One region of the Bradyrhizobium sp. CCBAU 21365 genome, then DNA from elsewhere that is predicted to be linked to it. Evidence: predicted binding sites of a transcription regulator. Region 1 holds the regulator's gene; the other holds the start of a gene.
What was found. Region 1 encodes LexA, which represses DNA repair genes until DNA is damaged. Its sites were predicted from a motif close to TGTTCNNNNTGTGTTCNG; they were not measured.
Positions count from the first base shown of each region.

Region 1 (7,792 bases):
CTTCCCGCCCACCCTCATCCTGACACACTTCCAAGACACAGGGACCCATTACCCCAAATCTCAATTGTTGCGCGACGCCGGGGCCACGATCCCGTTCCTGATCAAATCCGGTGGTGATGGGTCCCGGCCTTCGCCGGGACGACGGTGGTGTGCGCGGGAACAGTCTCGCGATGAATGCAACGCCACGTACAATCCACACACCCGTCACTGAAATCGAGGACATTGCCGCCTGCCCGCAATTCTCGTACACGGTTTCACGCAATGACCTCGCGACTCTCTCCCAACTCCGTCGACGTGCTGCTGTTCGATATCGGCCGCGTCGTGCTCGACATCGACTTTGACAAGGTGATGGCGCACTGGGCGCAGCACGCCGGCTGTGCGCCCGCCGAGCTCGCCACGCGATTTGTCGTCGACGACAGTTTCAAGCATCACGAGATCGGCCGGATCGACGACGCGGCGTTCTTCGAAAGCCTGCGCCGGACTCTCGGCATCGACATCACGGACGCCCAGTTCCTCGAGGGCTGGAATGCGATCTTCACCGGCGAGATGCCGGGCATCGCCCCGCTGCTCGCGGCGGCCGCCGAGCGGATGCCGCTCTACGCCTTCTCCAACACCAATCCGGCCCATGTCGCGCACTTCTCGGTCACCCATGCCGAGCTGCTCAGCCATTTCCGCAACGTCTTCCTGTCCTCGAGCATCGGCTTCCGCAAACCCGACGCCGAGGCCTATGATCATGTGGTAAAAGCCATCGGCGTCCCGGCGTCGCGGATCCTGTTCTTCGACGACCTGGCCGCCAATATCGAAGGTGCACGGGCGCGCGGCCTTCATGCTATCCACGTGACATCGACGGATGACGTGGCAAGGGCTTTGACCGCACTTGGTATTTGGACATTAGGAATTGAGGAGCTCTGAGCGTGGCCCTGATGCCGGTTGCCGATGCCCTGTCCGCCGTCCTCGCCGGCGCCGAACCGCTGCCAGAGGAGATGGTCGCGCTCGATGCCGCCTACCACCGCACGCTGGCGCACGACCTCGCGGCGCTGCGCACCCAGCCGCCGCAGCCGATGTCGGCGATGGACGGCTATGCGGTGCGCGCCGCCGATGCGGCTGATCTAAAGGCCCGGCTCAAGGTGATCGGCGAAGTCGCCGCCGGCCGGCCGTTCGGGCGGACGGTCGGCGCCGGCGAGGCGGTGCGGATCTTCACCGGCGGCGTGATCCCCAATGGCGCCGACGCGGTGATCATCCAGGAAGACACCGCCGTCGACGGCGACCACATCACGATCACGGAGGCCGCCAGCGTCGGGCGGCACATCCGCCAGGCCGGGGTCGATTTCCGTGCGGGCGAGGTGCTGCTCGCCGGCGGCAGCCACCTGTCCGACCGCGCGCTGTCGCTGGCGGCCGCCATGAACTATCCGGAACTTGCGGTGCGCCGCCGCCCGAAGGTCGCGGTGCTGGCGACCGGCGACGAACTGGTGATGCCGGGCTCGCGGCCCCGTCCCGGCCAGATCGTCTATTCCAACGGCTACGCGCTGCGGGCGCTGGCGCGCGCCGAAGGCGCCGAGACCGTCGACCTCGGCGTTGCCGCCGACACGGTGGAGGCGACCACGGCCGGCATCCGCCGGGCACGCGAGGCCGGCGCCGATGTCCTGATTACGACAGGCGGCGCCTCGGTCGGCGACCACGATCTCGTCAAGCGGTCGCTGGAGGCCGAGGGCGTCGAGATGGCGTTCTGGCGGATCGCGATGCGGCCCGGCAAGCCGATGATGCATGGCCGGCTCGGCGCGATGCGGGTGATCGGCCTGCCCGGCAATCCGGTGTCGTCCTATGTCTGCGCCTTCCTGTTCCTGGTGCCGTTGATTCGGGCGCTGAGCGGCCGGAAAGTGATTCATCATCGCCGCGCGAGCGCCCTGCTCGGCCGCGACCTCGCCGCCAACGACCAGCGCGAGGACTATCTGCGGGCGCGTCTCGAAGCGCGCGAGGACGGCAAGCTGATCGCAACGCCGGTGACGCAGCAGGATTCGTCGCTGCTCGCGAATCTCGCTGCGGCACGGGCACTTCTCGTGCGTCCGCCGTTTGCGGCGGCGGCCGTCAAAGGCAGCGAATGCGAGATCCTGACGCTGCCCGAATAGGGTTTTCACGCCCCGCCGATCGTGCGTTGCCTGATCCGTTCACCGGAAATTAAGTGGTTGCGGAACACATATCGAACATATAGTGTCCGTTCATGATTTGTTTCGAGTACTGGTGTCTACAATCGGGAAGCCGCGTGGAAGCAAGTGCAACGAGCACATGCTCCTGAGGTCAGGCCCCGCCTGCAGGCCCCACCAGAAGAGTCTCGGAATCGAACGCCGCTATCAACCGGGGGAATACTCGAGATGCTCACGCGCAAACAGTACGAACTTCTGCGTTTCATCAATGAACGTCTGAAAGAGGCCGGCGTACCGCCCTCCTTCGACGAGATGAAGGATGCGCTCGACCTGCGCTCGAAGTCCGGTATCCACCGCCTGATCACTGCGCTGGAGGAGCGCGGCTTCATCCGCCGCCTGCCGAACCGCGCCCGCGCCATTGAGGTCATCAAGCTGCCCGAACTCTCGGCCGGCGGCGGCAACGGCCGACGCGGCTTCACGCCCAGCGTCATCGAAGGCACCCTCGGCCGGCGCGCCAGCACGCCGCCGATCGCCGAGGACGACGGCAACCGTCCGGTCGCGGTCCCCGTGATGGGCCGGATCGCCGCCGGTACGCCGATCGAGGCGCTGCAGACCCGCAGCCACACCATCAGCGTGCCGCCCGACATGCTCGGCGCCGGCGAGCACTATGCGCTCGAGGTGCGCGGCGACTCGATGGTCGATGCCGGCATCCTCGACGGCGACATGGCGCTGATCCAGCGCAACGACGTCGCCAATACCGGCGACATCGTGGTGGCGCTGATCGACGAGGAGGAAGCCACCCTGAAGCGCTTCCGCCGCCGCGGCGCATCGATCGCGCTCGAGCCGGCCAACACCGCCTATGAAGTGCGCATCCTGCCGCCGAACCGGGTCCGCATCCAGGGCAAGCTGATCGGCCTGTATCGCAAATACTGAATTGCAAATACTTGCGGCGGCCGGGAACGAGCAACACGTCGGATCGTTCCTTGCATGATAGCGTAGCGTACGGCCTGCCCGATGCGCTCCGATACCTCTCGCGCAGCGTCGCGTGTTTGTGATCGGGGTCGGTCTCGGACCAGTCGTACAATCGCCCAGAAACGAGCGGAAGCTCGTTCGCTATCGTCCACTCTGGTAGAGGCCCCAATGCCTCAAGAGAGGCACGGGTCGCTACCTCGAAATGAGGAGCCATCCGATGTGTGACTATAGTCTGCACGCCGTGGCATCGCGCCCCGCCATTGTCGGAGAGACGCTGATCACGACGACGTTCCGCGGCACGTCGACCCGCGGTTTTGCTTCGGAAAACGATCCCACTGTCGCGGTCTGCATGCTGCCGGGCACCGAGCTCGCTTTCGCCGAGAACGTTCGCTACGACAGCCGCTGGATCTGGACCAAGACGCTGAACTATCGCGTCGGCGTGTTCAACGAAGTCGAGCCCGACGTGCCCGATCGGCATCATGACGCGGTGGAATTCCCCGACGGCAGCCATGTGCTGGTGACCCAGCTGGTCGAGGGACAGCGCGTCAGCGTGCTGCAATTGCCGGCGCTGCATCCGCCGGTCGAGCAGAAGCCGAAGGTGGTGGAGCGGCGGCCCTCCGCATTTGCAACGCTGTTTTTGGGTTGAGCGCATCGTCGCCGCGGAATGGGCTGTTCGGCGGCGGATGACCTAAGCAATTTCGGGCGCCCCCGGACTTCCGCTTCCGGGGCGCACGAGGAAATTTGCGTCAGCCGGCGCCTTGGCGCATCATCGGGCACGGAGGACGTGCGCGGTGGTCGATAAGGTCACATGGCAAAAGGCTGGACGCGTCACGGAACCGGGCCGCTACATGTTCCGGTTCGGTTGGCTGACGGTGACGGCCGACGACCTGAGAGTCTGGGAGCAATTTCCCGAGGCTTCCTTCACCCTCGTCAAGAAGCCCGACGCCGGCCCCGACTCCGACGAATACCATCTCGGCCTGTTCGAGCTGCCGAGCGCCCCCTCGCCGGACCACCGCTAGTCATCGCCCTGCAGATCGGACTCGGCCGGCGTCGCATCCACGGCAGGCCGCGGTGCGGCGGCGGCTGCGCGCAGCGTCGTCTCGCTCTCGCCGTCGCCGGGAACCGCCGGCGACCACGGCCGGTCGATCCCGCCGGGCTTGACGGCATCGACGGCGTAGCCGTCCCTGGTCCGCCGCAGTACCAGCGCGCCGTGGCGCCGCAGCCGCTCGGCATCGATCACCGACGCCGTGCAGCCCCGCGGCGCCGCCCGCGCCGTCACGATCAAGCCTGCGCGCTCGCAGTCGTCCGCCAGCGCCTCCGGCCGGGTCGCCAGCGCGACGAAGGCGCCGCCTAGTCCCTGGGTCACGCAGCCGCCGGCATCGCAGGAGACGCCGTCGCCGAGCGACGCATCGGTGGCGGTCCGCGCGTCGGCGTCCGCCGCCAGCCACTCCTTGACCAGGAACGCATCCTTGGCGCTGTGCATCAAATGCAGCCGCCCGTCACCGCCGCGCACCGCGACGTTGCGGCCGTCGCCGGAGACCAGCACGTCCGGCTGCGGCACCCTGAGCGCCCAGACCGAGGCCACCAGCAGCAGAACCGCGCCCGACCAGCGCAGCGGCGTACGCAGCAGCCCGAGCAGGATGATGCCGGCACTCGCTGCAATCAGCGGCCCGATCCCGAACGCCGCCATGCGGCCGACCGCGCCCGGGAGTGCGGCGACCCATTGCGTCACCAGGATCATCCAGTCGATGCCAAGACCCATGATCGCCCAGAACACGCCGTCGAAGCCGAACGGCATGGCGACGAGGCCCAGCAGGCCGGCCGGCATCACGACCGCCGACACGACAGGCATCGCCGCGAGGTTGGCGAGCAGCCCGTAGGGCGTCACGCGGTGGAAGTGGAACGCGGCGTAGGGCGTCGTCGCCAGCCCCGCCACCAGCGAGGCCAGCATCAGCATGGTGAGCTCGCGCCCGCCCCACAGCGCAACCCGCGCGGTCGCCGAATGGTCGGGCGACGCGAATAGGTTCGGCAGCCCGATCTGCACCAGCGCCACCAGCCCGAGCGTCGCGGCAAACGACATCTGGAAGCTCGGATGCACCAGCGCCTCCGGCGCGATCGCGAGCACGATCAGCGCCGCCACCGCCAGCGTGCGGAAGGTGATCGCGCGGCGGTCGACGATCACGGCGAGCAGCACCACGGCGGTCATGAAGAACGACCGTTGCGTCGCGACCTCCGCACCCGACAGCAACAGATAGAATGCCGCGGCGACCAGCGCCGCCGCCGCCGCCCATTTCTTGATCGGATGCCCCGCCGTCAGTGCCGGAAACAGCGCGAGCAGCGCGCGCACCGCGAAGAACACGACGCCGGCGACCACGGCCATGTGGTAGCCGGAGATCGACAGCACATGGCCGAGCCCCGAGATGAACATCGCATCGTTGACCGGCGTCGAGATCGCGTCGCGCCGGCCGGTGAGCAATGCGGTTGCGATCGCGCGCTGGTCGCCGTCGAGCGTGGTGCGAATCCGCGCGTCGATGGCGTCGCGCAGGCCTTGCATGAAGGCGGCGTAGCGCAGCGCAAAGCCGCCGGTCGCAGGCGGCTCCCTGGTCTTGACCGCGCCCATCACGAAGCCGGAGGCGCCGATGCCCTGGAAATACAGGTCACGTCCGAAATCATAGGAGCCCGGGCGCTGCGGCCCGAGCGGCGGCAACAGCCGCGCCTTCAACTCTACGAAGCTGCCGACATCGGGCGCAGTGCCCTTCTTCACCGAAAGCCGGACACGATCGAGCTTCGTCATGTCGCGCGGGCTCTCCATCGAAACCACGCGCAGCACGAAACGATCGGTCTTCTCGCGGATGTCACGCGCCTCGACGAAGCCGGTCAGCGCCACCGAGAACATCGGCCGCGCCAGCACCGTGTGAGCAACGCGCGCCGTCTTCCAGGTCGCCGTCGCAAAGCCTGCGGCCACCGCGGCCAGCATCGCGATGACGGGAAACACGCTGCGCCGCCGCAGCAGCAGCGCCAGCAGGCAGAGCAGGATTGCGACGGTGGCCGCGACCGACAGCACCGGCTCGTGCTCGGCCGCGAAATAGAAGGCGATACCAGTGCCGAACGCCACCGGCACCCAGGGCAACAACCGGCCCGCCCCCGCCTCCGCGCCCGCCCATCGCCGCAATGTCTCGACGACAGGCTTCCAGATGCCGACGCGCGCCGGGAAATAGCCGCCAGCCGGCGCAGCCGCGCGCGGCGGCCACGTCCCCGCGTAGCCGCGTTTGCCGCCCGGCGTCGTGCCCTGCTCCGCCATTCCGCTTGCGATCCCTGCCGAGCGGCAGGCTAGCGGATGGCCCCGTCCCCCGACTAGCGGAACGGATGCAGAATACGGACCGGCAACGCCCGGGTACCTGGATCGTCCTGCGCCTTGCCGACCTCGCGCCGGGCCACAGCTGCCGCCTGCGTCAAATCGATCGAGCCGAAAGTCTCATTAAGATACCGATCACATTAGGAATAGACTGTCCCGATGCCTCCACTCCCGGAGAGACCGGGATGAGGCAGTGACGGCTCGCGGCACTTGAAGGCCGCTGGAGCTCCTCTCAGGCGGCCACAACTCCCCTGAGATCAGGCGTTGCGGACGAACTCGCAAATCTCGCCTGTAACGCCGCGCACCACGCGCACTCCGCGAGCGGATTGATCGCTGAAAAACGCGAGGAGTAGCGTTTGCATTTGAGAGGAGCGACACATGGCAATTCAAGTACCGAGCGATTTTCGTCGCGTGATTGTCGCCGCGTCAGTGGGAAACATCATTGAATGGTACGACTTTTATATTTTTGGCAGCCTGGCCGCGGTTCTGTCGGTCAAGTTCTTTGAGCAATCCCACCCCGTTGCAGCCCTGCTGAGCACGATCGCGCTGTTCACTGCGGGATTCCTGATCCGCCCGCTAGGGGCCTTCCTGTTCGGATGGATGGGCGATCGGGTCGGCCGCAAATATACATTCCTCATTACGCTGAGCGGAATGGGCCTGGGAACGGGAGCGATCGGACTGATCCCGACTTATCAGTCGATCGGCCTGACGGCCGCATTCATTCTGTTCGGCTTGCGGATGATCCAGGGTCTCTGCCTGGGCGGCGAGTATGGCGGCGCCATCACCTACGTCGCCGAGCATGTTCCGGATCACAGCCGCGGCTACTACACCGGCTGGCTACAAACCTCGCCGACACTCGGGATCGTGGTGTCGCTGGCCGTGATCGTTCTGACCCGAACCTGGGCCGGCAATCAGGCCTTTGACGAATGGGCGTGGCGCGTTCCGTTCCTGGTCTCGTTCCTGCTGGTGGCCATCGCCATCTACATCCGCCTGCAGCTCCAGGAGACGCCGATTTTCCAGGAGATCAAGGCACGCGGACAGATGACCAGGAATCCCTGGCGGGAAGCTTTCCTCAGCGCCAACATCAAGTACATCTTGATCGCGATCGTCGTCCTGATTGGGCAGGGCGTGGTCTGGTACAGTGGTCAATTCTGGGCACTGTACTTCCTGCAGCAGGTCTCCAAGGTCGATGCGGTTACCTCGGCCTACATTGTGGGAGCCGCACTGTTGATCGGAACGCCGAGCCTGATCTTCTTTGGTTGGCTGTCGGATCAGATCGGCCGCAAATCCGTGATCCTCGGAGGCATGCTGCTTGCCGCGATCA
Region 1 is NZ_CP030036.1:5,093,956-5,101,747, forward strand. Features, by position in the region: gene XI02_RS23430 (HAD family phosphatase) at 262-912, shown strand; gene glp (gephyrin-like molybdotransferase Glp) at 915-2,126, shown strand; gene lexA (transcriptional repressor LexA) at 2,370-3,074, shown strand; gene XI02_RS23445 (hypothetical protein) at 3,331-3,759, shown strand; gene XI02_RS23450 (hypothetical protein) at 3,905-4,132, shown strand; gene XI02_RS23455 (ComEC/Rec2 family competence protein) at 4,129-6,414, opposite strand; gene XI02_RS23460 (MFS transporter) at 6,847-7,792, shown strand, end outside.

Region 2 (7,792 bases), 3.2 Mb from region 1:
CGCTGGATCGTCATAGCGCCTTAGCTCGTTGTTTAAGCATGATCTTTTCGGATAACTGCCTCACACTTTTCCGCATCATGCCCTAGATGCCCCGTCGCAGGCGACGCCCTGATGACTCGGCTTTGGTTTAACCCGGCTGGGCGTGGAAAAACTCGAAAATCTTGCGGGCGCTCTCGGCGCTGACGCCGGGAACCTTGCCGAGGTCGGCGATCGAGGCCCGCTCGATCTCCTTGAGCGTTCCGAAGTGGTGCAGCAAGGCACGCTTGCGGGACGGGCCGATGCCCGGGATCTCCTGCAGGCCGGCCTCGCGGATGTCCTTCTTGCGCAGCTTGCGGTGCGAGCCGATCACGAAGCGGTGGGCCTCGTCGCGCAGCCGCTGGATGAAATAGAGCACCGGGTCCCGCGGCTCCAGCTTGATGGCCTCGCGGTCGGGCATGAACAGGGTTTCGCGCCCGGCATCGCGCTCCGGACCCTTGGCCACCGCCATCAGCGAGACCTCGGTCAGCCCGAGATTCTGGAAAATCTCCCGGACCGCGTTGAGCTGGCCGCGGCCGCCGTCGATGATGACGAGGTCGGGCCATTGCGGGAATGAATCGTCATCCGCTTTCGTCCTGGCAGCGGCCTCGCCCTCCGGCGGTTTCAGCAATCGCTTGAAGCGGCGTTCCAGCACCTCGCGCATCATTCCGTAATCGTCGCCGGGCGTCAGCCCTTCGGACTTGATGTTGAACTTGCGGTACTGGTTCTTCATGAACCCGTCGGGTCCCGCCACGATCATCGCGCCGACCGCATTGGTGCCCTGGATATGGCTGTTGTCGTAGACCTCGATCCGCTTCGGTGTGTGCGGCAGGCCGAGCGTCGAGACCATGCCCTCCAGCAGCCGGCTTTGCGTCGCGGTATCGGCCAGCTTGCGGCCGAGCGCCTCGCGCGCGTTGGTGAGCGCGTGGCCGATCAGCTCCTTCTTCTCGCCGCGCTTCGGCACGGAGACCTCGACCTTGGATCCGGCCTTGACCGACAGCGCGTCGGCGAGCAACGCGCTTTCCTCGATCTCGTGCGACAGCAGGATCAGCTTCGGCGGCGGCTTGTCGTCGTAGAATTGCGCGAGGAACGAGGACAGCACCTCCTCGGGCGTGAAGCTCTTCTCGGCCTTGGGGAAATAGGCGCGGTTGCCCCAGTTCTGGCCGGTGCGGAAGAAGAACACCTCGACGCAGGAATAGCCGCCCTCCTGGTGGATCGCGAACACATCGGCCTCTTCGACCGTGCGCGGATTGATGCCCTGCTGCGACTGGATCGCCGACAGCGCCGCGAGACGGTCGCGGTACAGCGCCGCGGTTTCGAACTCGAGCTCGCCGGAGGCCTTCTCCATCTCGGCCGCGAGCAGCTCCTTCACGGCGTGGCTGCGGCCGGAGAGGAATTCGGTCGCCTCGCGCACCAGTTCGCTGTAGCCGGGGAAGTCGATCTCGCGCGTGCAGGGGCCGGCGCAGCGCTTGATCTGATAGAGCAGGCAGGGCCGGCTGCGGCTTTCGAAGAAGCCGTCGGTGCAGGAGCGGATCAGGAACGCGCGCTGCAGCGCCGTGATGGTGCGGTTGACCGCGCCGGCGTTGGCGAACGGGCCGAAATAGCGCCCGGGCCGTGACTGCGTGCCGCGATGCTTGAGGATCTGCGGCGCCCAATGGTCGCCGGTGATCAGAATATAGGGAAACGACTTGTCGTCGCGCAGCTGCACATTGAAGCGCGGACGGAGCTGCTTGATCAGATTGGCTTCGAGCAGCAGCGCCTCGGTCTCGGTCATGGTCGAGACGATCTCGACCTGCGTGGTCGCCGCGATCATGCGCAGGATGCGCGCCGGCAGCGGCGCGTTGGCCCGCGCATAGGACGACAGCCGCTTTTTGACGTTCTTCGCCTTGCCGACATAGAGCACGTCGTTGGCGGCGTTGAGCATGCGGTAGACGCCGGGCGAGGTCGGGGCGAGGCGGACCGCGTTCTCGATCGCGGCATGCCCGATCGAGAGCGTGCCCTCGGCGACCGCCTCGGCGGCGTCCTCCGAAGCCTCGGGCAGGCGTGCCTCGTCCTCCTCCTCGGCGGCGGAGGTTTCGGGATCGACGTCGCTGGTATCGAGCGCCAGATCGTCCTGCGGCAGGTCGGACTTTGAACCGCGCCGTGGCTTGGGGGCAGCCTTGGAGTCGGCCTTGGGGGCCGGCGTCGGACGCTCGGGAGAATCGTGAACCATGGGCCGTAAACTAAGTGCTTGGGCGACCGGTCGCCAGCGCTGACGGCACCAACAAAAAGCACCTCGATTGCAGGAGGTTACCGGCCCCGCGGGGACGCCGGGACGGGGTGCGTAACACCTTGTTAAGACTGATGAGCGGGCCGGTAACCGGGCTTAACAGCCCTTTAACTTAAAACTCTCGATAAACCTTAGCGAAAAAAGTGGAATTCCGTAACCACGCCGGCCCTGGCCGGCGGGCTGCGGCTGTTGCGTGGTGGAGAGTACCAATGACCCGGTTTGTCGCGCGTGCGCTGGCACTGATCGTTGCAGGCTGGACGACCTCGGCGGCCTCGGCCGACCTCAACTACGGATCGCCCTATACCGTCTATCAGCCGCTCAATGCCTATAGCTGGGCCGGCCCCTATCTTGGCGGCAATGTCGGCTATGGCTGGGGCTCGGTCGAGAACAACCCGACCAAGCCGTCCGGTTTCGTCGGCGGTGTGCAGGCCGGCTACAACTTCCAGAACGGCTCCCCCTGGGTGTTCGGTATCGAGGCCGATATCCAGGGCACCACGGCCGACGACCGGTTCGCGCCGTGGAAGTTCTCCAACCCGTGGTTCGGTACGGTGCGCGGCCGCGCCGGCTATGCGGTCAACAATGTGCTGTTCTACGCGACCGGCGGTCTCGCCTTCGGCGAACTGCGCGGCGAGACGTTCGGCATCACGGAGAGCCACACCAATGCGGGCTTCACCGTCGGTGCCGGCGCCGAAATGGGCTTTGCCCCGCACTGGAGCGCCAAGATCGAGTATCTCTACGTCGACCTTGCCAACAGCAACTTCACGATCACCGGTGGCGTGTCGAACGGCTACAGCTTCAGCCTGGTTCGCGCCGGCATCAACTATCACTTTTGAGAACAAGAAAACGTCGACCATCAACTCCCGGCCGCGCCTTGCGCGGCCGGGTTTTTCTTTGTGTTGATGATCTCAACGTCGCGCATGGCGGCATGCACGCCACGGCGTCCGCGAATCCAATCGGTGGGCCGCACGTGTGGGATATGCGGCACCGCCAGTCGCGTCCGCATCATTCAGGTGATCATCCAGAGCACGCCAGCCGCGCGCTCGGCGGTCAACTCACACGCAACGCCTCATTCGGCGTTCATCACGAGCCGCGCAGCGCGAGCGCTCATGAGACCACCAGGTTGACCGCCTTCGGGCCCTTGCCCTTCTTGTCGGGCTCAACCTCGAACGTAATGCGTTGTCCTTCAGTCAGGTCCTTCAATCCTGCACGCTCGACAGCAGTGATGTGAACGAACACATCGCGGCCGCCATCATCCGGCTTGATGAAGCCGTAGCCACGCTCTCCGTTGAAGAACTTGACTGTCCCAGTCATGGCCATCGGGAAACTCCTCCCCCGTATTGCTCCACCGCTACGCGCACGCCGCGTAGCGGTTGACCGACATTCGCTTGTCGGAAGCTTGGCCACCTGAACAGGCCGGCGTCACGCCGCCGGTCTGCCTGGATTTTATTTCGGCCTTGTCACTCCGCCGCAACCATTCGCGGAAGCGGAACGTAAAGCCAGTCGTAACAGGATGAGCATAATACGGTTCCGCGCAAATTGCCTATGCTCAAAATTGAACTTTTCAGTAGGAGCTGTCGATCAAGGTTTAGGCGTCTCGAGTCTGAAGCGCCCTGCACCGCCTTGACCGAGCGGCTTCTCGAGTTCGGGCAGGATGATCTTCAACTCATTCGCCAGCGTCCACGGCGGATTCACCAGCAAAAGCCCTGTGGAAACGAGGCCTGCGCCTGCTTCTTGCGGTGCCACACTGAATTCCAGACGCAGGCATTTGCCGGCGGGCCGACTCGCTGCCGTTGCAGCGGCCACGCTGCGCGCTAGCTCATCGGTGGCTCTCCGGGTTTTTACGGGGTACCACAAAAGATACGTGCCGGTCGGCCACTTCGCGAATGCTTCCGTGAAAGCACTGGCCAGCCGCTCGAACTCGTCCTTTGCTTCGAACGGTGGATCGATCAGCACCAGGCCGCGCCGCTCGTTCGGCGGCACGAATGCTGGCAGCGCCATCCAGCCGTCGAGATCGACGACGCGCGCTTGCGCGTCGCGTCGCAAGGCGTCGATCAGTTGTTTGCGCGCCGTCGGTTCGATCTCGCAGGCGGTGAGGCGGTCTTGCGGACGCAGCAGCGCCCGCGCGATCAGCGGCGAACCAGGATAGGCCTTCAGCTCGCCTTTCGGATTGAAGGCTCTGACGATGTCGAGATAGGGCGCGATCAGCGGCAATGCCTTGTCGGAGAGCCGCGCCTGCATCAGCCGCGCGATGCCGGTGAGCCATTCGCCGCCGCGCTGCGCTTCGCTCGACGTCAAATCATAAAGGCCGGCGCCGGCGTGGGTGTCGATGACGCGGAATGGCGCCGGCTTGTCCTGCAGATAGGTGAGCATGCGCACCAGCACGATGTGCTTGATGACGTCGGCAAAGCTGCCGGCATGAAAGGCGTGACGGTAGTTCATGTGATGATCGTGCTGCGCTCCCAAGGGGTGCGCATGTTGTACTCGTCATACCCGGGCTTGTCCCGGCCTTCGCTGAAGCTTCGGCGGGGTCAACATCCGAGCTCGGCGAAGCCTTGGCGTAGCCGGCTCCCGGGCGTCTGCGCCTTATCTGCTTGTTTCGCGATGGCGCAGGTGGCCGGGACGTTCTGCGCGACGACGCGCGGCACGGGCCTGCCGGCCACGACGCAGGGAGTTTCAGCCGCCGCGAACCGGCGGCATCAGCACCTGATCGCGGCGGCAGGCGCGGCGATCGATTTCCTCACAGGAGTGGAATTGCAGATCCTTGCTGAGGCAGATCCGCACCTCGCTGAGCCGCTTGCTGTCGCAGGTCACCGAGATCGCGGAGTTGCTGAGGCCCGGATTGACCTTGATGAACGCTGTCTCCAGCTCGTCGGGCGCGACCGTCTTCGGCTCCGACAATTGCAGGAATTCCTCCGGAATCTTGACCGTGGCGCGGGCCTTGCGGATGGCTTCGAAATAGGCGCGCTCGCCGAGACCGGAGCAGGTGCCGTGCTTGTCCCACTCGTTGTAGATCAGCCCGGGCGCCGGCATCAGGTCGAGCATCGAGCTCATAATGCTGCGGGCGAGTCGCGGCGAGGGCCGCTGGCAATATTCCGGGAAGCCCCGCTCATATTGCGGCCATAGGCCGTGCACCACGAAGGAGTAGGGCCGTCCGCCGCACTGCGCCTGCGTGCCGCGGCCGTTGTTGCCGCGCTCGCTCGCCGCCTCGCAGAACGAGGGCGACCACGACAGCGACAGCACATAGAAATCGAACTCACCGGGCGCATTCTGGCGGCGATCCTGGGCCGAGGCCCCAACCGCACTGCACAGAATAATGCCAACCGAAATCAAGAATCGGGAAATTGTGTCCAACCGAGGCATCAAACGCTCCCCTCACTGACCGCCCAGAGCCTAGCAGGTCGTGAGAACATTTCAAGAACAAAAAGCCGCCGTCCAAATGGCGGCGGCTCCTGCTTTGGCAGTCTGGTCGGAGATCAGGGCCGGGCGGCCTTGCAGGACGGGTTATAGGCCCAGTTGCGGTCGAGCCCCGCGACGCACCATTCGACGCCCTGATTGATGCTGGCAAAGCCGCCGTCCTCGATGATCGAATAGTGCACCTTGCGCACCTTGCCATCGCTCAGCATCGCCTCGCCGGTGCAATAGCGGCGCGGAATATTGTCGGACTGCCAGGGACGGAAGGCGGTTTCGTGAATCCCGTTGAAGCCGGTGATCACGAGCGGCGAATTCCAGAAGGTGGCTTCCTTCTCCTGGAATTGCGTGCTGATGACCGTCAGTGCCTTCTCGCACGGGGCCACATTGCCGTCATAGCGCGGGCCGGACAGCCAGAAGTTCATTTCGAGCGGATTGGCCGCCTCGGCCGTACCCCCGAAAGCCAGCAGGCCGACCGCGAGTGCGGCGCCGAGGCCGAGCTTGCGGCCGAGTTTATTCCGGGAGTTGAACAGGTTGCGCATGGGAATCCACCCGATTATCCGATGCCGCGGACGGTGCCGCGAAGCCCCGGCAAGGTCAAGTGCAGGGCGGCAACACCTGCGGAGAAGTCCACTTTGGGGACCCGGCTCGTTCTTTTCACGGTCGCCGGCGCACTCTATGTTGGCTCGAAGCGAAATGGAGTCTGCGATGCGAAGGAAATTGGCCGCGTGCCTGGTTGCCGTTTGCGGGATGCTGGTCGTTGTGCCGGCGCGGGCCGACTGGATGCAGCCGGTGCCGCCGTTCAAGGGCAATGATACCGGCGGTATCATCGCCTATACGCTGGCGACCCAGGCCGACGCCCGGCAGCTTGCCGTCGATCACTGCGCCTCCTACGGCAAGGTGGTCAAGTTCCTTGCGATGCAGAACTATCCGGGCGGCTACATCTCTTTCGCCTGTCGCTGGGTGCCCTATGGCGCAGCCCAGAGGCCGCTGCGCACGCTCTACTGAGCGCGCACCAGATCTTTCGATCGTTCAGCCGGGAGCCGACCGCATGACCCGACAGCTTGCCTTGCTTGGTTCGGCTGTGTGCCTTGTCCTGTCCGCTGGCGCCGCAAGCGCGGTCGACCTGCCGATCCGCAAGGCCGGTCTGTGGGAGATGAAGATGGTGCGCACCGGCGGGCCGATGCCGGAAATCACCATGCAGCACTGCACCGACGAGACCACCGACAAGGAGATGAGCGCGGCGGCCTCGCCGATGGCCAAGGAAGTCTGCTCCAAGCAGGATATCCAGAAGACCGCGACCGGCTATGTCAGCGACAGCGTCTGCAGCGTCGCCGGCATGACGATGCAGAGCCATGCCGAGATCGTCGGTGATTTCAATTCCGCCTACACGGTGAAGAGCACCTCGCATGCCGAGGGCGGCGCGGCCGGCTCGCGTGACACCACGATGACCATCGAGGCGAAATGGCTCGGCGCCTGCAAGAGCGACCAGAAGGCCGGTGACATCATCATGCCCGGCGGCATGAAGATGAACGTCAAGGACATGGAAAAGCTGAAGGGCCTCCTGCCCAAGCAGAAGTAGCGCGCTGCGCATTCCGCCGCTGCCGCGCGAACGCATCGCCTCTCATGCCGAGAGGCTGCGCCGCTTGCACCACCACTTCGAGTAACTCGCGACAAAATTGCGAAGCAATCTTGCGCTGAGGCGATGTGCAATCCATCCGATCCCTCCCGTCACCCCCAGGGCCATCGCATATGCCCCTTGGCGACCGCGCAAGTGCTTGGCCTCGTGGTTCGAGACGCGCCGCAAGCGGCGCTCCTCACCATGAGGGTCTACTATTGTGCCGCAGAACAAGACCTCATCCTGAGGAGCCCGCCGAAGGCGGGCGTCTCGAAGGATGGCCACGAGCACACCGCCACGAAATGCGATAGCCTTTGCCCGGGGATGACGGTTCACCGCGTTCGTGCGCTCCTTGGCGCGCGATGACGTCGACGGGATGCAACATCATTGAATGATCGCCGCCTGCGTCGTGTTCGAAACTCTCTGCGAGAGATAACGCGCATCGCATTCGTGGTGTCGAAAGCCTGACGCACCAACATGTC
Region 2 is NZ_CP030036.1:1,906,928-1,914,719, forward strand. Features, by position in the region: gene uvrC (excinuclease ABC subunit UvrC) at 128-2,227, opposite strand; gene XI02_RS09005 (outer membrane protein) at 2,494-3,117, shown strand; gene XI02_RS09010 (cold-shock protein) at 3,389-3,601, opposite strand; gene XI02_RS09015 (23S rRNA (adenine(2030)-N(6))-methyltransferase RlmJ) at 3,863-4,723, opposite strand; gene XI02_RS09020 (ribonuclease T2) at 4,958-5,644, opposite strand; gene XI02_RS09025 (hypothetical protein) at 5,758-6,234, opposite strand; gene XI02_RS09030 (hypothetical protein) at 6,401-6,700, shown strand; gene XI02_RS09035 (DUF3617 family protein) at 6,744-7,274, shown strand.
Region 2: a site for LexA is predicted at 5,687-5,704, ahead of XI02_RS09020 (ribonuclease T2). Genes of this name have one in related genera too.